Regions from separate parts of the Paraburkholderia sp. CI3 genome, predicted to be linked through region 2. Evidence: riboswitches for the same ligand, from Rfam matches in the RefSeq annotation. Region 2 holds a riboswitch; the other holds the start of a gene.
The links. Region 2 has a riboswitch for cobalamin ahead of cobW (cobalamin biosynthesis protein CobW). Riboswitches for the same ligand answer to the same signal wherever they lie in the genome.
Positions count from the first base shown of each region.

Region 1: it holds a riboswitch for cobalamin, as region 2 does, so the genes downstream of both, OKW29_RS39240 (TonB-dependent receptor domain-containing protein) here and cobW (cobalamin biosynthesis protein CobW) in region 2, are expected to answer to the same signal.

Region 1 is NZ_JBNDMI010000004.1:3,855,096-3,866,775, reverse strand. It holds gene cobD (threonine-phosphate decarboxylase CobD) at 1-245, shown strand, start outside; gene OKW29_RS39270 (cobalamin-binding protein) at 300-1,250, shown strand; gene cobC (alpha-ribazole phosphatase) at 1,304-1,894, opposite strand; gene OKW29_RS39260 (adenosylcobinamide-GDP ribazoletransferase) at 1,879-2,655, opposite strand; gene cobT (nicotinate-nucleotide--dimethylbenzimidazole phosphoribosyltransferase) at 2,729-3,790, opposite strand; partial or broken gene OKW29_RS39250 (ABC transporter ATP-binding protein) at 3,813-4,653, opposite strand; gene OKW29_RS39245 (FecCD family ABC transporter permease) at 4,650-5,714, opposite strand; gene OKW29_RS39240 (TonB-dependent receptor domain-containing protein) at 5,754-7,685, opposite strand; cobalamin riboswitch at 7,777-8,040, opposite strand; gene OKW29_RS39235 (ATPase) at 8,260-8,619, shown strand; gene OKW29_RS39230 (cell division protein ZapA) at 8,616-8,930, shown strand; RNA gene ssrS (6S RNA) at 8,997-9,178, shown strand; gene OKW29_RS39220 (EVE domain-containing protein) at 9,320-9,778, shown strand; gene OKW29_RS39215 (SIMPL domain-containing protein) at 10,024-10,749, shown strand; gene lgt (prolipoprotein diacylglyceryl transferase) at 10,844-11,680, opposite strand, start outside.
Region 2 is NZ_JBNDMI010000003.1:622,117-633,796, forward strand. It holds gene OKW29_RS11690 (cobalamin biosynthesis protein) at 1-412, opposite strand, end outside; partial or broken gene cobA (uroporphyrinogen-III C-methyltransferase) at 395-1,120, opposite strand; cobalamin riboswitch at 1,316-1,575, opposite strand; cobalamin riboswitch at 1,656-1,933, shown strand; gene cobW (cobalamin biosynthesis protein CobW) at 2,127-3,218, shown strand; gene cobN (cobaltochelatase subunit CobN) at 3,233-7,051, shown strand; gene OKW29_RS11710 (ATP-binding protein) at 7,048-8,148, shown strand; gene OKW29_RS11715 (vWA domain-containing protein) at 8,205-8,819, shown strand; gene OKW29_RS11720 (flagellar brake protein) at 8,887-9,831, opposite strand; rRNA gene OKW29_RS11725 (16S ribosomal RNA) at 10,417-11,680, shown strand, end outside.

The DNA.
Region 1 (11,680 bases), on a different contig from region 2:
TGCATGCGCACGGTTTCGCGACACGGGGCACGCCGCTTTTCGCATGGACCGACGATGCGCGCGCCGCCGCGTTGCATGAAGCGCTCGCGCGGCGCGGCGTGTGGACGCGCCTGTTTCCGCCATCGCTTCGGGTGCCATCGGCCAGTGTGCGCTTCGGGCTGCCGGGCGACGAAGCCGAATGGACCCGCTTCGAGCAACAGTTGCAACAGGCGGTTGACTCGATCGATACCGCGCGGTCGAGTTAGCGCAGTGACCTTCGCACCCAAGCCGCTCAACGCTTCGTGATCCGCCCTCGTCCGATGATCCGCTTTGCACGTTCCATCCGCTTTGCCCCGCCCGCGCATGGCTTCATCCATTGGTTCGGCGCCGCAGCGCTCGCGCTGAGCGCACTGAGCGCGCACGCCGCGATCACCGTCACCGACGACAGCGGCGCGACCGTCACGCTCGCCGCGCCCGCGCAGCGCGTGATCAGCCTCGCCCCGCACGTGACCGAATTGCTGTACGCCGCGGGCGGCGGCCCGAAGATGGTCGGCGCCGTGTCGTACAGCGACTATCCGCCCGAAGCGAAGCAACTCCCGCGCGTCGGCGACAACAAGGCGCTCGACCTCGAACGCATCGTCGCGCTGAAACCGGACCTGATCGTCGTATGGCGGCATGGCAACGCGCAGCGCCAGCTCGAACGCTTGCGCGAGCTACACGTGCCGCTCTTTTTCAGCGAGCCGCGCCGTCTCGACGATATCGCCGTGTCGCTGACCAGGCTCGGCCCGCTGCTCGGCACATCGGCGAGCGCGGATGCGGCGGCGGCCGCCTTCCGCGACGACATCGCCCGTCTGCGCGCGCGGTATGCGAACCGCCCGGCCGTCAGCGTCTTTTATCAGGTATGGGACCGGCCGCTGATGACGCTCAACGGCGAGCACATGATCAGCGACGTGATCACGCTATGCGGCGGCCGCAATGTGTTCGCGGACCTGCAGCCGCTCGTGCCGACCGTGTCGATCGAAGCGGTGCTCGCGGCGAATCCGCAGGCGATCGTCACCGCCGCGCCCGGCGCGACGCGGCCCGACACGATGCTGCCGCAACTCGACACATGGCGCGCATGGCCGGGCCTCGCGGCCGTCGCGAACAACAACCTGTTTGCGATCGACGGCGATCTGATCAATCGCCCCGCGCCGCGCATCGCGCAAGGCGCGCGGCAACTGTGCGAGGACCTCGAACTGGCGCGCTCGCGCAGCAAGCAGCCCGCGCCATGACGGCGCCGCGTGTGGCGAGAAAAAAAGATCGGCTTTCCGGATGACCACGCGGGTCACGCATTCCATCGCACGAGCGACCACTGCAGCGTCTCGTCGTTACGTCGCAACCAGACGATCCCCGTCATATCTAGCGACCACTGCAGGCAATGCGCGAGCGGCACCTCCAGCACCCACGACGCGATCGCGCGCATCACGCCCGCGTGCGTGACCACGTATGCGGGCGACAGCTCGCGCGTCAGCGCGAACGCATCGAACCACGCTCGCACCCGCGCGACGAATTGCGCGACGCTCTCGCCGCCGTGCGCGCGCGCATGTTCGAAATTGGCGGCCCAGTCGTCGAGCAGCGCGCGATCGATCGTATCCCAGCGCTGTGCTTCCCACTCGCCGAAATCCATTTCCTTCAAGCGCTCGTCGTGGCTGACCACGCAGCCGAAGTCGTTCGCGATCTCGGTCGCTAGCGCGGCGCAGCGCGTAAGCGGACTCGTGATCAGCACACGCGGCGCCGGCACCTGCAAGCTCGCGAGCTTCACCGCCAACGCATTGGACGTGACCTCGGCGCTTTCCGCCAACGCGACATCACTATGGCCGTAACAAATCCCCGCCTCGAGCGCGACAGCGGGATGTCGAATCAGGACGATATCCATGCAAGCCCCACCAGGTAAATGCTCAATTCGAAGATCTGCTGCGCGAAGCCGAGGCAATCGCCGGTATAGCCGCCGATGCGTCTGGCGAAATAACGGCCCATCGCAAAGCGCAGCGCGAACAGCACAGCACACGTGAGCGCGGCAAAACGCCAGTCGGGCATGCCGGGGCCGTTCGGCCACAGCAGCCAGGGCAGCCCGAACAGCGCGGCGCACAGCAGCGCCGGCCCGCTCAAACGCTGCGCGACCGGCTTGGCTTTGCCGGCCGCGCGCACATAGTCGAGCGTGGCCAGGTAACTGATCGCGCACGCGCGGCTCGCGCCATGCGCCGCAAGCATCAGGCTTGCGGCACGCAGCGGTGGCAACGCCGCGAGCGTTTGCCACTTGATCGCCAGGGCGATCACGAGCGCGATGGCACCAAAAGCACCGATGCGCGAGTCTTGCATGATGCGCAACGCATCGTCGCGCGTATAGGCGCCACCGAACGCATCGATGCAATCGGCGAGACCGTCCTCGTGAAATGCGCCCGTGACCACGAGCGACGCGGCCATCGACAGCAGCACCGCGACACTCGCCGGAAACACGCGCAGCGCGGCCAGATAGACGAGCGCGCTGAAGCCGCCGACCAACACGCCGACGAGCGGAAAATAGCGCGCCGCGGCGTTCAGATAATGCGGCTCGAAACCGACCCAGCGGGGCACGGGCACGCGCGTGAAGTAACCGAGCGCCGTGAAGAAATAGCGCAGTTCCGCGAGCGGGTTCATGAACGCGGCGAGTGCAGGTTCACGGCGCTGCGGGCCGAGCTTCGCGTTATCGCGAAGCGCGTGCTCGTGCGCTTCACGGTTCGCGATCGGCGACGCCCGCCGAATCGAAGCTGGCCATTTCGTTGACGAAGGCCACCGCCGCGCGCAGCAACGGCACCGCGAGCGCGGCGCCCGTGCCTTCGCCGAGCCGCATGTCGAGCGACAGCAGCGGCTGCGCGTCGAAATGATCGAGCATGCGCCGATGCCCGGCCTCGTTCGACGCATGCGCGAACACGCAGTACTCGCGTACGTCCGGCGAGAACGCATCGGCGACCAGCAGCGCGGACGTCGCGATGAAGCCATCGACGAGGATGGTCATGCGCGCCTCGGCGGCCGCCAGATACGCGCCCGCCATCATCGCGATTTCGAAGCCGCCGAAGGTCGCGAGCACGTCGAGCGGCGCGCGTGCATCCGCATGGCGCGCGAGCGCCGCCGCGAGCACGTTGCGCTTCTTCGCGAGTCCGGCATTGTCGAGACCCGTGCCGCGGCCGACGCAGTCGTCGATGGGCACACCGCACAGGCGGCTCATCAGACACGCGGCCGCCGAGGTGTTCGCGATGCCCATCTCGCCGAAGCCGATCACGTTCGTGCCGAGCGCCGCGTGATGACACACGCGCGCGGCGCCCGCCTGCATCGCGGCGAGCGCTTCGGCGTGCGTCATCGCGGCTTCGTGTGCGAAGTTGCGCGTGCCGGGCCCGACCGGAATGTCGACGAGTCGGTCCGTGGACGGCAGCGGCGTCGCGATGCCCGCGTTGACCACTTCGAGTTCGAGACCCGCGACGCGACTGAGCGCGTTGATCGCCGCGCCGCCCGCGATGAAGTTCGCGACCATCTGCGCGGTCACCGCTTGCGGATAGGGGCTCACGCCTTCGGCGGCGATGCCGTGGTCGCCCGCGAAAACGATCATCGCGGCACGCTGCACGGTGGGACGCGTACTGCGCTGGATCAGGCCCATCTGGCACGCGAGCGTTTCGAGCCGGCCGAGGCTGCCGGGCGGTTTGGTGCGCGTATCGATGATCCGCTGCAGCTCGGCGCGTAGCGTCTGATCGAGCGGCGCGACTTCGGGCAAACCGGCTGGGTGTGGGATGCGAGTCATAGGTGTGGGATAGGAATGAATATCAGCCTGACTGTGCGTCATGGCCGGCAGGCGATTCGTGACGCGCGCGGCGCGGGTATCAGCGCCTCGTGCTCGCCGTCGCGAATCAGAATCAGCGGATAGCCGAACGCGCGGCTCGTCAACGCGGGCGTCAGCACGTCGCGCACTGGGCCCGCATACGCGCCGCCCGCGCCGTCGAGCAGCAACGCGTGCGTCGCGAAGCGGCGCGCGAGGTTCAGGTCGTGGCACGAGAACAGCACACTACGGCGCGGTTCGCGCGTCCATGCGACGAGCGCTTCGAGACAGTCGACCTGATGATGCAGGTCGAGATGCGACAACGGTTCGTCGAGCAGCAACAGCGGCGCGTCCTGGCACAGCACCGCCGCGAGGGCAACGCGCTGACGCTCGCCGCCCGATAGCGACAGCACGTCGCGCGCCGCAAAGTCCGCAAGGCCGAGCCGTTCGAGCGCCGCCCGCGCGGCCGCGCGATCCTCGGCGCGCTCCCAGCCCCAGCCGCCCAGATGCGGGAAGCGGTTCAGCAGCACGATGTCGAGCACGCTTGCGTTGAACGCATCGGCCGCGCTTTGCGGCATCAGCGCGCGGCGCCGTGCGAGCGGCAGCGGCTGCCAGCCGGCCACGCGCACGCCATCGAGTTCGACATGGCCCGCCGCCGGATGCAACAGCCCCGCCAGCGTCGATAGCAAGGTGGTCTTGCCCGCGCCGTTCGGCCCGGCGATGCACCAGATTTCGCCCGCATGGAACGTGTGCGTGAACGCGTCGAGCAAGGTGCGCGCGCCGGCGCGCAACGTCAGGCGCTGCGTGCTCAGCATCGAACAGGTGGGGCTGGGTTTGGCTCGTATCATCGGCGGCGTTTGAGCAGCATCCACAGGAACACCGGTACGCCGACCAGCGACGTGATCACGCCGACCGGCAATTGCGCGGGCGCGATCACGGTCCGCGCGATCAGATCCGCGCCCATCACCGCGACACCGCCGCCGAGCGCGGCCGCCGGCAGCAGCATGCGCTGATCGTTGCCGAACGCGAGCCGCAACATGTGCGGCACGACGAGACCGACGAAGCCGATCGTGCCCGCGGTCGTCACCGCCGCGGCCGCCGCGAGCGACGCGACCAGGTACACACGCAAACGCAGCGGCATCACGGCGACGCCCAACGCCTGCGCGGCCGCGTCGCCGCGCAGCAACACGTTCAGACGCGGCGCGGCCGGCACGATCGCAAGCAGCACGAGCGCGAGCGCCATCAGCGCGGTCCACGGCAGCGCGCCGCCGTTGAGGTCGCCGGTGAGCCAGAACAGCATGCCGCGCAGACGGCTGTCGGGCGCGAGATTGAGCAGCAGCGTGATCAGCGCGCCCCACCCGGCCGCGATCACCGCGCCGGTCAATAGCAAACGGGGCGACGTGTCCTGCGGCTCGCCGCGCCATAGCTCGCGACGCGCGAGGCCGAGCACCAGCAGGATCGACACGAACGCACCCGCGAACGCGCTCGCATCGACGAGCCACCATGCGCCGCCCGCGATCATCGCGACGAGCGCGAACGTCGCCGCGCCGCCCGACACGCCGAGCACGTATGGCTCGGCCAGCGGATTGCGCAGCAGCACCTGCAGCAGCGCGCCGGCGAGCGCGAGCAACGCGCCGCACGCGAAGCCCGCGAGCGCGCGCGGCAAACGCAACGTACGCACGATTTCGCCGGCGAGATCGTCGCTGCCCGTGCCGCCGAACGTGTGCGTCGGCACGAGCGCCGCAAGCACGCGCGACGGCGCGAGCGGCACGCTGCCGAGCACCAGCGACGCGCCGAGCACCGCCACGGCGGCGAGCGCGAGCCCGAGCCAGATCGCGGCCGCGCGTTTCGCGTTCATCGGGCGCGGCGTCGCCATCGCGGCGCGCAGCGAAGCGGACGCGCGACTCATCCGCATGCGCTCACGCATGCGGCCAACCCGGCGCGCGCGTCACTGCTGCTGCCAGCCGAGCGTGAGATACGCACCGCGTCGCGGCGAGTGATACGAGTAGGCCGTTTCATAATCCTTGTTGAACAGATTGTCGATTTGCGCACTGACGTACCACGCTTTGGTGACGTTGTAGCGCGCCGACAGATTCACGATGCCATAACCGCCGAGGTTGCCGGTGCTATCGGTACGCGGACCGCTGACGATCCACTCGCCGCCAACCCGCCAGCCACCGATGCTGCGGTTCACCGCGAACGACCCGAACCGACGCGCGCGCCGCACGAGGTCGGTACCGTTGTCGAGATCGACCGGGTTCTGCAGCGTCACCGTTGCGCGCACGTCGGTCTTGCCGACATGACCGCTCCACGATCCCTCGAGTCCCTGCACCTTCGCATGGCCGACGTTCTCCGCGAGGTAGATGCCGGGGATCGTCTGCACGTAGTCGATCAGATTCGTATAGCGCGTCTGGAATGCGTTCAGACGCATCACGCCGAGCGCATCGGTCGCGTACTGCAAACCGGCTTCGACCGAATGACTGCGCTCGGGCTGGATCGACGGGTTGCCGCTGATCGGATAGTACAGATCGTCGAAGCTCGGCGCGCGGAACGCATCCGAATAGCTTGCGGTTACCTTCCAGCGCGACGTGATGTCGAATCCGTAGCCGAGATAGTAACTGTTCGCTCCACCGAAATCGGAGTACTGGTCGCGTCGCACGTTGGCCTGAATCTGGTTGCGGCCGAAGCGCGCGCTGTAGCCCGCGAAGACCGAATCGACGTGACGGTCGGGCGCGCCGAACGTGTCGGAGTCGAGCGTCTGGTCGAGATGCTCGTAGCCGAGTTGCAGCTTCTGGTTCGCGGCGAGCGCGAAATCGTTCTGCCACGTGTACTGGCGATTGTCGGTATCGAAGCGGCCGTTGTAGATGCCATTGGTGTTCGACACGCTGCGGTCGTCGCCCTCGGCGAGCGTGACGTGGGTGGTCCACCAGTCGGTCAGCTTGCCGTTCGCGAATACCGACACCTGACGCACCTTGCTATAGAGATTGTTCAGATCGGTGGGCTCGCCGTACGCATTGTCGTAGCTGTTGTCGTTGTTCGACTGGAAGTAGCTGACGCCCGCGTCCCACCTGTCGGTGAACTTGTGACGCAGCGACGCGCTGATGCTCTCGTTCAGATTGCCGTTTGCGTTCGGATTCGCGTTCGGCGCCTCGAGCGGATTGAGCGACGAAAAGCCGTCGTCCTTCGTGCGCGCGAGCGAGATGTTGAAGGTCGTGCGGCCGTCCTGATCGAGCGCGCCGTTCACGCCGGCCGTTTGCGTCTGCGTGCGATAGCTGCCGTAGCCGACCGAGAAATTGAAACGCGGCGGATGATCGCCGCCGTCTTTCGTGAACACCTGCACGACGCCGCCGATCGCGCCCGAGCCATACAACGCCGACACGTTGCCGTTCACCACTTCGACGTGATCGACCTGATCGAGCGGAATCTGTGCGAGTTGAGCTGAGCCGAGACTCACCGAATCGACGCGCACGCCGTCGATCAGCAGCAGCGATTGCGTCGACGATGCGCCGCGCAGAAAGAGGCTCGTGGTCGAACCGGGGCCACCCGTGCGCGAGATTTGCGCGCCTGGCGCGAGTTGCAGCAGGCCGGGCAGATCGGTCGCGGTCGTGTCGGCGATGTCCTGCTGATCGAACCGCGTAGTCTGCGGGATCGCATCGCGCAACGCTTGCGGTCCGCGTTGCGCGGTCACGACGATCGGCGACAGCAGGTTGCCCGGCGCATCGGTGGAAGTGAGATTGGCCGCGTCGGCAACGTTTGCGGCGCTTGCAGCGGTTGCATCCGTCGCGGACGATGAAGACGCGGGCTCGGCGCTTTGCGCATTCACGACGAGCGGCAGGCTCGCGAACGCGAGGAGCGTTGCGCGGGCGATGGGGGACAGCATGGGATGACATTCCTGTGGATAGCGTGCGCGGCCTGCTTCCCCGCAGGCCGACGCGTCACGAGGCGCCCCCTTGTTTAGCGTTTTCGCGGGGGGACGTCCCTCTTTTCTGGCCGGTATCCGGGCTACGACACATCGATCCGCCTTCCCACGCGTGACGCGCAGTGGCACACTCGCACGTTGAACTTCCAACCTTGCGACCAGGACCGACCTGCATGAGCACATCACATGCGGTCGCTTACCGTTGCGGGGGCAGCGCAGGTTCGCGCATCCGGTTTTGGCACCGCGCGCGCCCTGCTTCCCGTTTAACTGCGCGCGCCGAAAAGCGCGCGCGGGCACCAGAGTGCGGGAAGTTTAGGAGCGGCGTCGCGGGGCGTCAAGAAAGGTCGACCGGAGCGCAATCGGTTCTGTTGAATGCAGGTTATTGTCGGATGGATTGCCGGTTTTTATCTTATGGTCGACGACGCGACACGCAACGAACGTGCACGAAGCGATGCTGTTACGTCTCGAAACGAGACAATTGTCGGAACCTGTAATATTCCGCGCTAAAATGCGATGTCTTTAGAGGACGCAGCACATGCTCACCGAACTCGAATCACTCTCCCAGAACATCGGCAAGCTGATTGCGATCAGCCAGCGCCACAACGAAGCGCGGCTCGCGCTCGAAGAGCAGCTCGCGCAAACGCGTGCCGAAGTGCAAGCCACGCATGCGGAACTCGCGCAATTGCGCGAAGAGCGCGACGCACTGCAGGCGGAACGCGACGCGCTGTCCGCCAAGATCGACGACGCTCAGGTGCGCCTGAATGCGATTCTCGAAAAATTGCCGCGCGCACGCGCGAGCAGCGAACCGGATAACCAGCTCGATCTGCTCGAGTCCGCCCAGCCCGAACACGAGGAAGCGGAAAGCGACGTGAGCCGACACGGAGAAAGCGCATGACCACCAAGCAGATCGAAGTATCGATTCTCGAAGTGCCCTATCGTCTCGCCTGCTCGCCGGAAACGGAAGGCGCGCTGCTCGAGGCGGTCGCGCGCGTCGACGCCGAGATGCAGAAAATCCGCAGCGGCAGCAACGTGCGCGGCACCGATCGCATCGCGGTGATGGCTGCGCTGTCGCTGGCATCGGAACTGCTTAAGCTGCAAAGCAGCGTGCGACACGGAGAAGCATTTCCTGCTGAAGAAATCCGGCGTACAATGCAACAAATGAACGAACAGCTAGGTACTGTGATCGAGCAGTACAGCTTGCAGTAAGCAGTAGTGGGCCGGTTTCGAACCGGTCACTTGTTAAACGGTTTGGGTTGTAGCTTCATCGGTTTAGCTTCCCTGCCTGGTTCGCCAAGGTCATACATTCCTTGAACCAATGCCATGTGCACGGTTGCGGAAATTTGTAGCACGGGTGTGCGCGTCACTCAGTCTGATGTACCCGAAGTGTTGCTAACTGCGACCAATTCTGAACCCTCGGTTCAGGATGCCGGCCTAGCGGCTAAGGCGGGGATCTTATCTGGAACGGCATCGGACTTCGGTTCGATGCCGTTTTTCTTTGGTCGTCGTTTTTTCGTTTGAGCGCCTTTTTCAGGGGCTTTTCCGTACGCACCTGCTGTTGTTGCGCTTCGTTCACTCTCACACGCTCACTCCGATTCATGCGCTACTGGCTGATGAAGTCCGAACCGGACGAAGCAAGCATCGACGACCTCGCCAACGCACCTCATCGCACCTTGCCGTGGACCGGCGTACGCAACTATCAGGCGCGCAACTTCATGCGCGACGTGATGCAGGTCGGCGACGGCGTGCTCTTCTATCATTCGAGCTGTCCGGAGCCCGGCATCGCGGGCATCGCGGAGGTCTCGTCGACCGCGTATCCGGACCCTACGCAGTTCGATAAAAAGAGCTCGTACTACGACGCGAAATCGTCGCCGGCAACGCCGCGCTGGATGCTCGTCGACGTCGTGTTCAAAAAGAAAATCGCGCTGATTCCGCTTGCCGCGCTGCGCGAGCATGCCGAATTGCAGGACATGCGCGTGCTCGCCAAAGGCAACCGCCTGTCGATCACGCCGGTGACCGAAGCCGAATGGCGCTTCATCACTAAACAGCTGGTTTAAGGGCGAACGCGCGACGCGGCACCTGTCGTGATCGCATCCAGGTCATCGTTTCCGATGCGGCGGCGAAGCACTAATTGGGGAACCAAGCGTCGGTAAAACGCGCCTAATCGGTCGACGAAAGCGTGAGCTCGAACCGGCCGCTCGACGGCAAGCCGATGCATTCGCCAGCGCATCCGTCAAACCGCGCGCCACCACCCGGCACTCGCGTCGAACGTGCACAACCTGTTCAAACAAGGATTCCAGTCATGACGACAAAAACCGCACGGTCCCTCGCACTTGCGCTCGCCTTGGGCGCGCCTGTGGCACTCGCACTGAACCCTGCGCCCGCTCGAGCGCAGACCATGATGCCGCAGCCCTCGGGCGTGCTGTCGCTGAATGCGCAGGCGAGCGCGGAAGTCCCGCAGGACGAAGTCGAAATCACGCTGTTTTACGAGCAGGAAGCGAGCGAGCCGTCGTCGCTGACGTCGACGCTGAACGAACGCGCCGACGCGGCATTGCAGAAAGCGCGCGGCGTCAGCGGCGTGACCGCGCGCTCGGGCGCGTTCTCGATCTTCCCGTCGACGGACCGCGACGGACGCATCACGACGTGGCGCGGCCGCACGGAAGTCGTGCTCGAATCGCGCGACTTCGCCGCGGCATCGAAGCTCGCCGGACAGATGGCATCGATCATGCAGGTTGGCAACGTGCGTTTCTCGCTGTCGCCGCAAGCGCAGCGCGCGGCCGAGCAGCGGCTCAGCGGCGAGGCGATCAAATCGTTTCGCGAGCAGGCCGCGGCGTCCTCGCAGGCGTTCGGCTTTAGCGGCTATTCGATCCGCGAGGTCAACGTGAATCACAGCGGCGTGATGCCGCGTCCGATGATGATGATGAGCGCACGCGCGATGGGCGCCGACGCGAAGAACGCGCCGCTGTCGCTCGAAGGCGGCACGTCGACGGTGACGGTCAACGTGTCGGGGTCGGTGCAGATGAAGTGACGCGCAAGCGCAAGCCCAAACAGAAAACGCCACGGCATCCATCGATGCCGTGGCGTTTTTTCATGCAACACTCGCTACGCTAGCCGAGCGCCGCTCAGTTCGCGCCAACCGCCTGCGCCTGCTCGCGACGCCCACGGCGATACGCCCACACCATCAGGCCGATGCCCGCGAGAATCATGGGCAGCGACAGCCATTGACCCATCGACAGCCCCATCGCGAGCAAGCCGAGGAAATCGTCCGGCTCGCGCGCGAATTCGACCGTGAAGCGCGCCAGGCCGTAGCCGATCAGGAACATCGCGGAAATCGCGCCGAGCGGCTTCGGTTTGCGCGAGAAAAAGATCAGCACGAAGAACAGCGCCACGCCTTCGAGCGCGATCTCGTACAGCTCCGACGGATGTCGCGGCAGCATGTGATATTGCGCGAACACTTCGTTCAGATGCCATTGCGCGGCCAGTTGCGGATGCGCGGCGAGCCATGTGGCGTCGTCAGGCGCGGCGCCGGGAAACAGCATCGCCCACGGCGCCGACGGCTCGGTCACGCGGCCCCACAGCTCGCCGTTGATGAAGTTGCCGAGGCGCCCCGCCGCGAGGCCCGTGGGCACCATCGGCGCGACGAAGTCGGTGACTTGCAGCCACGAGCGCTTGCGCTGATAAGCGAACAGCATCATCGCGATCGTCACGCCGAGAAAGCCGCCGTGAAACGACATGCCGCCTTCCCACACCTTGAAGATGTCGAGCGGATGCGCGAAATAAAAGCTCGCCTTGTAGAACAGCACATAGCCGAGCCGGCCGCCGAGGATCGTACCTAGCACGCCGTAGAACAGCATGTCGTCGATATCCTTCGCGGTCCAGCCTTGCGCGGCGACGTACGGCAGCCGCAGCCGCAACCGGGCGACGACGATCGCCGCGACGAACGCGACGAGGTACATCAA
Region 2 (11,680 bases):
TTTGCGCGGTTGTGGTGGAGTCCGGCGCCGTTGCCGCCAGCAGCGCGCACGGCTCGCACACACCATCGACGCCGAGATGCGCGTGTGCCGCCGCCGACGGCGACGCGACCGGTACCGCGGCGATCTGGTCGCGGCTGAACAGTTGCAGCGGCAGTTGATGACGCGAGCAGAATTCGAGCAGACCGGCTTCGTTGGCTTTGGTGTCGATCGTCGCGATCGCGCGGATCTGCTCGAAGGCATTCGATCCGAGCGCTGCGCGGACGGCGGCTTCGATATCAGCGGCTTCGCTGTGCAAGCGGCAACCGATGCCGACGCTCAGCGTTTTGATCGCGCGTCCGAGTCCGTGTCGTGTCGCGCTCGCTGCCAGTTCGTGAGCAACGCCGGCCTCGCGTTTGGCCGCATCACGCGCCAGTGCGAGCGACGCCACACCGCCGATCACGACGATCGCCGGCGAGCCGAGCCCCGCGCGCGCCACCGCCTCGGCGAACTCGCGAAGCGGCGCGAGCACATGACGCTGCTCAGGCCGCGTCGCCGACTCGATCGCCGCGCACGGCGTGTCGGCGGACATGCCGGCCGCGAGCAATGCGCGGGCGATCTCGCCGAGCCGGCGCATGCCCATGTAGATCACCAGCGTCATGCGCGTCGCGGCGAGCGCGGCCCAGTCCGGTTCGCCACTGCCGGCGCCGTGGCCGGTGACGAACACGACGCCCTGCGCGTGATCACGATGCGTGACCGCGATACCGAGCGCCGCGGGCGCCGCGATGCCGGCCGTGATGCCGTTGATCACGTCGACTTCGATACCCGCGGCCTGTAGCGCCTGCAACTCTTCGCCGCCGCGGCCGAACACGAACGGATCGCCGCCCTTGAGCCGCGCGACGCTGCGCCCCGCGCGCAGATGCCCGAGCATTTGCGCGACGATGTCGGCTTGCGGCGTCGACGGATGGCCGCCGCGTTTGCCGACGTACACGACTTGCGCGTCGGTGCGCGCGAACTGCAGCACGTCGGGATTTACCAGATCGTCGACGAGCACGACATCGGCCTGCGCGAGCGCACGGGTGGCCTTCAGCGTGATCAGTTCGACGTCGCCGGGACCGGCGCCGATCAGCCAGGCGCGCGTCATCGCGGCGTGCATGGCGCGCGCCATGCGGTGATGGAAGAAGAGAAGCGGCGTGCGACAGCGCGCGCGGCGGTGAATATAGAGGTCATGCGGAACTGCGAATCCGGGCACGCGCGATGCCGCGCTGCTACGCCTTCACATCCGTTCCCCGCGGATTCCGGCGGCCGGCGGCGCCACGTGATGCACGGATGCAATGCGGCACCGCCTCCACGTCTGGCCGGTATCCGGGCTGGCGGCCTCATGCGCTTCGCCTTCCCGTCCCGGTTTGTGGATTCGCGGGACAGTGGCATCAAAAAACGCATGCGCGGCACGTCGGAATCGAAGGCGAATCGAATCGCGCGCCGCAGGTCGCTTACCGTTGCGGGGACAGCACAGGTTGAACGCGCGAGGCGCTGCCTGTTTCCCGTTTAACTGCACACGCGAGCGCATGTGCGGGCACCAAACGCGCGCATACGATAGCACATGGCGCCTTGCCGGATAAGCCTCGGCGGCGCTTTCCGGCTCGGTGCGTTGCTTGACTGCGCAAGTCCGCGGGCCTACACTCGCTCGCACTTTGGGTGCTCGCGTGCGCGCTCGTGCGCATGCAGTTAAACGGGAAACAGGGAGCCACCTGCTCTGGAGCGGCTAACCTGTGCTGTCCCCGCAACGGTAAGCGAAAAGCGGTTCCGGCTTGATAGCCGGGCACCGCAGTGCCGGCTTCGATGTCCTCGCGCAAGGTCGCGTGGACATTTCACCACTGGACGAGAAACCACTCGGCCGGGAAGGGGAAGCGGCGCTTTCGCCAGCCCGGATACCGGCCCAAAGAAGCAGAACGACCGCCGCGGGGATGCGGCGGCGCGTTCATGACCTCAGTTCCGCTTTCTGTATTTCCGTTGTCGCGGCCATGCCGTCGTTCGTCCCCGTGTCTGGTGATCGCTGGTGCTGCTGCGCGTGCTCCATTCGCCAGCCGACGCGGACCCACGCGCGGACTTTCCGGCATACCGATCAACGCCAAGGGATGGACCTCACGATGCAAACTCAATTGCGCAAGATCCCCGTCACGATCGTCACGGGCTTTCTCGGCAGCGGCAAAACCACGCTGCTGCGGCACATTCTTCAGCATGCGGGCGGCAAGCGCATCGCGGTGATCGTCAACGAGTTCGGCGAGCTCGGCATCGACGGCGAAATCCTCAAGGGCTGCGGCATCGGTTGCGATGAAAACGGCGTCGAGACCGAAGGGCAATTGTATGAACTCGCGAACGGTTGTTTGTGCTGCACCGTGCAGGAAGAATTTTTCCCGGTGATGGAAAAGCTCGCGGAGCGCCGCGACGAACTCGATCACGTGCTGATCGAAACGTCGGGCCTGGCGTTGCCGAAGCCGCTCGTGCAGGCGTTCAACTGGCCGCAGATCCGCAATGGCTTCACGGTCGATGCGGTGGTGACGGTGGTGGACGGCCCGGCCGCCGCGAGCGGCCAGTTCGCCGATAACCCGCTCGCCGTCGATGCACAGCGCAAGGCCGATCCGAATCTCGATCACGAGTCGCCGCTGCACGAGCTGTTCGAAGACCAGTTGTCGGCGGCCGATCTGGTGATTCTGAACAAGACCGATCTGATCGACGACGCCCGGCAGCACGAGGTCGAAGCCGCGATCCGCGCGGAGATTCCGCCGCAGGTGAAGATCGTGCGCGCGCAGCACGGGCGGCTCGACCTGCATACGCTGCTGGGCCTCGAAGCGGCGTCGGAAGAGACGATCCACCTGCGTCATGACCACCACGGTTCCGCCGACGACCCCGATCATCACCACGATGAATTCGATTCGGTCGTCGTGCAGGCATCCGTACCGTCGCGCGACGCGGCGCTCGCCGCCTTGCAGACGCTCGTCGAAACCCACACGATTTACCGTGTCAAAGGCTTCGCGGCACTGCAGGGCGCGGCGATGCGTCTCTTGATCCAGGGCGTGGGCCGGCGCTTCGACAGCTACTTCGACCGGCGCTGGCAAGCGGGTGAAAATGGCGACGGCGCGTTGAGCCGCTTCGTGCTGATCGGCGCAGACCTCGACCAACACGCGCTGCAACAGGCGTTCGACGCCGCGCTCGGCGCGACGTCGAACGCGACGGCATAAACGGGCGCACCAGCATGCATCTGCTGCGCACGACGCCGGGCGGCTTCGTCGACGATACGCAGGGCGTGATCCGCATCGATCAGCAGCCCGCCGAGATCGTCGTGCTCAGTTCCGCCGACACCACGCTGTCGCTGCTCGCGAGCGTGGTGCCGCGTCTCGGCGACGGCTTTCCGAGCGTGCGGCTCGCGAACGTCACGTATCTGCGTCAGCCTGCCTCGGTCGATTTCTATCTGGACGACGTGTTGCAGCATGCGCGCGTGGTCGTCGTCGATCATCTCGGCGGCGAAACGTATTGGCCGTACGGCATCGAGCAGGTGGTCGCGCTCGCGCAGCGCAAACAGCAAACACTCGCGATGTTTTCCGGCGATCTGCAGGAAGACCCGAACCTGCTCGCGCGCAGCACCGCGAGCGCCGAGTTGTGTCAGCAGCTGTGGCGCTATCTGCGCGAGGGCGGTCCGCAGAACGCCGAGGCGTTTTTGCGCTGCATCGCGTATCGCGCGCTCGATTGGGGGCGCGAACCCGATCCGCCGCGCGCGTTGCCGGCCGCGTCGCTGTATCACCCCGAGCGCGATACCCCCATCGTCGCCGACTGGCAGGCGCGTTGGCGGCAAGACGCGCCGGTCGTCGCGATTCTGTTCTACAAGGCGCATCTGCAGGCCGCCAATACCGCGGTGTTCGATGCGCTGATCGACGCGCTCGAAGCGCAAGGGCTCAATCCGCTGCCGCTCGCGATCACGTCGCTGAAGGATGCGGTGAGCCGCGATGTCGTGCAGTCGCTGTGCGCGCAACATTGTGTCGCGCTCGTGCTGAACACGACCGCGTTCGCCGCGTCCGCGATCGACGATCCGGAGCCGCTCGCGCTCGCCGGCGACGCGCCGGTGTTCCAGGTAATCCTGAGCGGCGGCAATCGCGAAGACTGGCTGAAGGACAACCACGGCCTCAATTCGCGCGACATCGCGATGCATATCGCGCTGCCCGAAGTGGACGGGCGCATCATCACGCGCGCGATCAGCTTCAAGGGGCTCGCGTATCGCTGTGCGCATACGCAGGTCGACGTGGTCCGCTATCAGCCCGACCTCGAACGGGTGCGCTTTCTCGCCGAGCTGAGCCGGCGCTGGTGCCGTTTGCGTTCGCTCGATAACGCCGACAAGAAAGTCGCGTTGATTCTCGCCAACTATCCGATGAGCGAAGGGCGCATCGGCAATGGCGTCGGGCTCGATACGCCGGCGTCGGTGGTCGGCATTCTGTCGATGCTGCGCGATGAAGGTTATCGTGTCGGCGAATTACCCGAAAACGGCGACGCGTTGTTGAACAGGCTGACCGAAGGCGTGACCAACGATCCGGTCGTACGCGATCTGCGTCCGGCCCTGCAAAGCCTCGCACTCGACGACTATCTCGCGCAGTTCAACGCGTTGCCGGCGAGCGTGCGCGACGCGTTGAACGCGCGCTGGGGCAAGCCCGAGCAGGACCCCACGCTGCGGCGCGGCCGCTTCATGATCGCCGGCTGGCGCTGCGGCCGGGTGTTCGTCGGCATTCAACCTGCGCGTTCGCGCGAGCACGGCGACTACGCGAGCTATCACGATGCGGAGCTCGTACCGCCGCACGCATACCTCGCGTTCTATTTCTGGCTGCGCCATCAGTTCGGCATCGACGCGGTCGTGCACGTCGGCAAGCACGGCAACCTGGAATGGCTGCCGGGCAAAAGCGTCGCCTTGAGCGACGCGTGCTGGCCCGATCTGATTCTCGGACCGATGCCGCATCTGTATCCGTTCATCGTCAACGATCCGGGCGAGGGCAGCCAGGCGAAGCGGCGCGCGCAGGCGGTGATCATCGATCATCTGATGCCACCGCTTACACGCGCCGAAAACTATGGGCCGCTGCAGGACCTCGAACGCCAGGTCGACGAATACTACGAAGCATTGATGGTCGATTCGCGTCGCGCGAAGCTCTTGCGTCGCACGATTCTGACGACGATCGTCGAGCATCGGTTGCACGAAGAGCTGAGTCTCGCGGCGCCGAACCGACAGGACGATGAAGACGCGCTGCTCACACGCGTCGATGCGTGGCTGTGCGAGCTGAAGGAAGCGCAGATTCGCGATGGCCTGCATACGTTCGGGCAGTCGCCGCGCGGCGTGCAGCGGCGCGACACGCTGCTTGCGCTCGGGCGCTTTCCGGTCGGCGATGGGCAGGGCGGCAAGGCGGGGCTCGTCGACGCGCTGGCGCGCGATCTGCGCATCGATCATCGGTTCGACCCGTTGACGGTGGATTGGGCCGCCGCATGGGACGGCCCGCGACCCGAGGTATTGCAGCGGGTCAGCGATGCGCCGTGGCGACATTACGGCGACACGCGCGAGCGGTTGGAGTTGCTCGCGGGCGAGCTGTTGCGCGGCGTCTGCGGTGTCGATTGCGATGACGCGGATCGTTCGCAGGCCGTCCCCGTAGCCGACGAAAGTCTGCCGCAAGCGGCACAGGTGATCGCACGCCTGCGCGACGACGTGCTGCCGCGTCTCGACGCCTGCGGCCCGCAGGAAATGACGCAGCTGAAACGCGGCCTCGAAGGACGATTCGTGCCGCCAGGTCCGAGCGGTTCGCCGTCGCGCGGTCGGCCCGACGTGCTGCCCACCGGCCGCAACTTCTATTCGGTCGACACGCGCGCGGTGCCGACGCAAGCCGCGTGGGCACTCGGCCTGAAATCGGCGCAGCAACTGATCGAGCGGCATCTGCAGGAGCACGGCGATTATCCCCGCGCGATCGGCCTGTCGGTTTGGGGCACCGCGACGATGCGCACCGGCGGCGACGATATCGCGCAGGCGCTCGCGCTGCTCGGCGTGCGGCCGAAATGGGCGCCGGGCAGCCACCGTGTGACGGACTTCGAGATCATGCCGATCGACGCGTTCGACCGGCCGCGTATCGACGTCACGTTGCGCGTATCCGGTTTCTTTCGCGATGCGTTCGCGAACGTGATGCATCTGTTCGATGCGGCCGTGCAAGCGGTTGCCGAACTCGACGAGCCCGCGGAGCTGAATCCGATTCGCGCGCGCGTGCAGCGCGAACGCGATGCGTTGATCGCGCGCGGCATGGACCCGGTCGAAGCGCGCAAGCGCGCCGGCTGGCGCGTGTTCAGCGCGCGGCCGGGCACGTACGGCGCGGGTCTGCAGCAGATGATCGACTCGCGCCAATGGCAGACCGACGCCGATCTCGCGAACGCGTATCAGGCGTGGGGCGGATATGCGTACGCGCAGAAGAGCGCGGGCGAGGAAGCGCATCAAGCGTTTGGCACGCGCCTCGCAGCGATGGACCTCGTGCTGCAGAACCAGGACAACCGCGAGCACGACGTGCTCGATTCGAACGACTACTACCAGTTTCAGGGCGGCATGGTCGCGGCGGTGCGGCATCTGGCAGGTCAGCAGCCGCGCGTCTATCACGCGGATCACAGCAATCCGGCCGCGCCGCGCGTGCGGACGTTGCAGGAGGAGATCGCGCGCGTGATCCGCTCGCGCGTGGTCAATCCGAAATGGCTCGACGGCGTGAAGCGCCACGGCTACAAGGGCGCGGCCGAGATCGCCGCGACCGTCGATTATCTGTATGGCTACGACGCGACCGCGCGCGTGATCGCGGATCATCAATACGCGCTCGTCGCCGATGCTTATCTGAATGACGCCGATACGCGCGCGTTCATGCAACGGCACAATCCGCATGCGCTGCATTCGATCTGCGAGCGTTTGCTCGAGGCGATGCAGCGGGGGCTGTGGCAGCAGCCGGGTGACTATCGCGCGCAGGTGGAAACGCATCTGCTGGCGAGCGAACAGCAGATCGAAGGAAGACAAACATGAATGGAGCGATGCGAGGAGCGGACGACGCAGGTTGCTCAGCCTGTGTATCGGGTACGGCGGCGCGGCCCGTTTTTCCGTTTGCGGCGCTGATCGGCCAGGCCTCGTTGCAGCAGGCGCTGGTGCTCGCGGCGATCGACCCGGGCTTGGGCGGCGTATTGATCAGCGGACCGCGTGGCACTGCGAAGTCGACTGCCGCGCGCGCGCTTGCCGAACTGCTGCCGGAGGGAGAGCTCGTGAATCTGCCGCTTGGCGCGAGCGAGGATCGTCTGATCGGCACGCTCGATATCGAAAGCGTGTTGCGCGACGGCTCGGTGCGCTTCTCGCCGGGGCTGCTCGCGAAGGCGCATCGCGGCGTGCTGTACGTCGACGAAGTCAATCTGCTGCCCGATGCGCTCGTCGATGCGTTGCTCGATGCGGCGGCGAGCGGCGTGAATACCGTCGAACGCGATGGCGTGTCGCATAGTCATGACGCGAGCTTCGTGCTGATCGGCACGATGAATCCCGAAGAGGGCGAGTTGCGGCCGCAATTGATCGACCGCTTCGGTCTGATGGTGGAGTTGCAGAACGCGTTCGAGCCGCAGGTGCGGCAGGCGATCGTCAAAGCGCGGTTCGCGTTCGATCTCGATCCCGCTGGGTTTCGTACCGCTCACGCGGAGCAGCAAGCTTCATACGTGCAGCGAATTCGCTCGGCGCGCGCGGCGCTGCCGCTGCTGTCGTTCGATGACGCCGTCCATGCGCGCGTGAGCGCGCTATGCATCGACGCGGCCGTCGACGGCCTGCGCGCCGACCTCGTGATGCTGCGCGCGGCGCGCGCGCTGGCCGCATTCGAACGGGCAGGTGCGGTGACGGTGCGACATGTGGAGCGCGTTGCCGATCCGGTGCTGCTTCATCGGCGGCGTCAGCATGATTCGCAACATGCGAATCAGCGCCGGCCAGAAAGCGAGGCGCCGGCACGGGACCTCGCTGAGGGTGCGTCTGGCGATACGGCTGGATCCACGACACCGTCCGCCGACTCCGACTGGGGCTACCTGCCGCCCGAGCCGGCCGCGGCTTTGCCTGTCAAAGGCGTCATTGCGCTCGACGCAAAAAAACGCTGAGCCATCGGAAAGGCGCCGCCGCTGACTCGCGCAGCGGTTTTCGATGGCGACAAGGCGTGGGGGCGGATTCGCGCGACACGTCGGGCGGCGAACCGGGCAGGCGCATTGCATGGCCACCGACGCTCGCCGCGATGCGCGAGCACACCTTGCGTCGTGAGCATCTGCGCTTCGTACGGGAAGTGCCGCGTGGCGGTGTGCTGCATTGCTTCGTGCTCGATTGCTCCGGGTCGATGCTGGCGGGCCAACGCCTCGCGTTCGCGAAGGGTCTACTGACTGCCTTGTTCGACCGTGCGAGTGCGATGCGCGCCGAGGCTGCGCTGATCTGCTTCGGCGGTGCGGGAGCGGATGTGCGCTTCGGCCCCGCCGTGCCGCGCTGGTGGAATGAGCGATGGCTCGCGCCCGTGGGCGGAGGCGGCGGTTCGCCGCTCGCGTCGGGCGTGCGCCGCGCCGCGCAACTGCTCGAACGCTGCGCGCGGCGACGGCCGGCCCAGCAGCGCTGGTTATGGATTCTGACCGACGGCCGCACGAGCGACGAACCCGCGCGGCCGGCCGACGTCGATGAAGTCGTGTTCGTCGATTTCGAGCGTGGTGCGATACGGCTCGGTCGTTGCGAGGTGCTCGCCAATGCCTGGGGAGCGCGGCGGTTGACGCCGGAAGAGTTGCTCGGCTGATCGATGTGTGCGCAGCGAGGTCGACGCTGCTGTGTCCGCACGCGCGTTGCTTTTGTGGCCGGACCGCTTATTTCAGTCCGTTGGACCAGTGCTGCACATCCTCCTGACGATCGAACACGAACACCTTCATCGCCATTTGTTGAACGGAATCGAGTTGATCCAGTTCTAGCCCATGCATGGACGGCTCGCCAGGCGTTTTGCCCTTCTGAACGTTGCGGATCACTGCCGTCGTCTCGATCTGTGAATCGTATTCGGCCGACTTCAGCCGGAACGCGATGCGCAGCCGCTCGCCGACTTCGCCCAGTGTCCATGACGCACTCAACGACATGCCGAGCGCGCTGATGCCCTTGGCGAGTCCAAGGCCTTCGTAAGTGTCACCGCTCCCGCCGATGCCAAACCGCACGGGCAGGTGCGCATGGACGCGGATCGATTTGCGCTCACGGAGCCGGCGGACCATACCGGGCCTCGACAACACGGCATAGTCGAACGGCACGCGGCAGACCGCTTCGACCGTGCAGACGAAACGGAACACGGCCTGACTCGCGATCGCGACGACCTCGACGTTCTCGCCGGGCGTGAGCGGCAGCGGTTGGCCCTGCTGCATCGGCGGCGTGACGAACAGCGCATGATTCGGCGCGAAACCGATGATGCGGCAAGGTTGCATCGGCGCGCCGTTGCCGAGTTGCGAACGCATGCCGATCAATGCGCCGATCTCGAGGTGCATGTCCTTCAGCGTCAACTCACCGGCGTGGTCAGGCTGGGCGGTTGGCGCCGGCGGTTGTTGTGCGCCGAGGTCGAACAGGTCGCCGCGTTGCGGGCGGAAGTGTTGAAACAGAAAGGCGCGCTCGTCGGTGGTCGCGAGCGTCGTCGCGCTTGCGAAGAGCAGCGTGCCGTCGGCATCGACGATCGGCCATGGGAGCGGCGTGCCTACCGGCACCGTATCAGGCTCGAGCATCGGGGATGCCGCGGCGGGCTGGGTGTCCTCGACGCGTGCGTCGACGAGATTGTCCATAGTCGGCAGCTAATTTAAGTGGCGGGATGATCTGATTGACGGCGGGGAAGGGTAGAACTTTAATTTGGGGAGCGGTGGTGAGTTCGAGCCGCGCTCGGACTACTTTGTTTTGTCGGTATCAGGACTTCGGCGGGTTGAATTGGATGACTAACTATTTTCGCTGATTTCTTGGTCTGGCCAGAGTTGACTCTTTTGAGGGCTGGCGGCAATGCGATGGAGATGGCAGTCTTTGCTCTCAAAATAAATTGTGAGAAGGGTATTGACGTGTTGTCGACCGTTCTCCATAATCTCGCTTCTCTGCTGCAGACGCAGCGACGCAAACGAAGCGGTGCCGGGTAGTGGTGGTTCAGGTGGTTCAGGCGCGGCGGGTTTGGCGGACCGATCTTTAAAAACTAACAGTCGATAAGTGTGGGCGCTTGATGCGGAATGCGGCGGCGGATTCTCCGGAGTCTGCTGTCAGGCAGAAGTATCAGAAGCCTCACACAGTATTAGAGGAAGGTTTGTCTGTCGAAAGACGGATCAATCATCGTCAGTACGTTGAGTGAGCGACCGGGTTCGAGAGAGCCCGAACACAGTAACAGGTTTGAACTGAAGAGTTTGATCCTGGCTCAGATTGAACGCTGGCGGCATGCCTTACACATGCAAGTCGAACGGCAGCACGGACTTCGGTCTGGTGGCGAGTGGCGAACGGGTGAGTAATACATCGGAACGTGTCCTGGAGTGGGGGATAGCCCGGCGAAAGCCGGATTAATACCGCATACGCTCGGGAGAGGAAAGCGGGGGATCTTTCGGGACCTCGCGCTCAAGGGGCGGCCGATGGCAGATTAGGTAGTTGGTGGGGTAAAGGCCTACCAAGCCGACGATCTGTAGCTGGTCTGAGAGGACGACCAGCCACACTGGGACTGAGACACGGCCCAGACTCCTACGGGAGGCAGCAGTGGGGAATTTTGGACAATGGGCGCAAGCCTGATCCAGCAATGCCGCGTGTGTGAAGAAGGCCTTCGGGTTGTAAAGCACTTTTGTCCGGAAAGAAAACCTCGTGGCTAATATCCGTGAGGGATGACGGTACCGGAAGAATAAGCACCGGCTAACTACGTGCCAGCAGCCGCGGTAATACGTAGGGTGCGAGCGTTAATCGGAATTACTGGGCGTAAAGCGTGCGCAGGCGGTGCTGTAAGACCGATGTGAAATCCCCGGGCTTAACCTGGGAACTGCATTGGTGACTGCAGCGCTGGAGTATGGCAGAGGGGGGTGGAATTCCACGTGTAGCAGTGAAATGCGTAGAGATGTGGAGGAACACCGATGGCGAAGGCAGCCCCCTGGGCCAATACTGACGCTCATGCACGAAAGCGTGGGGAGCAAACAGGATTAGATACCCTGGTAGTCCACGCCCTAAACGATGTCAACTGGTTGTCGGGCCTTCATTGGCTTGGTAACGTAGCTAACGCGTGAAGTTGACCGCCTGGGGAGTACGGTCGCAAGATTAAAACTCAAAGGAATTGACGGGGACCCGCACAAGCGGTGGATGATGTGGATTAATTCGATGCAACGCGAAAAACCTTACCTACCCTTGACATGTATGGAATCCTGCCGAGAGGCGGGAGTGCCCGAAAGGGAGCCATAACACAGGTGCTGCATGGCTGTCGTCAGCTCGTGTCGTGAGATGTTGGGTTAAGTCCCGCAACGAGCGCAACCCTTGTCCCTAGTTGCTACGCAAGAGCACTCCAGGGAGACTGCCGGTGACAAACCGGAGGAAGGTGGGGATGACGTCAAGTCCTCATGGCCCTTATGGGTAGGGCTTCACACGTCATACAATGGTCGGAACAGAGGGTTGCCAAGCCGCGAGGTG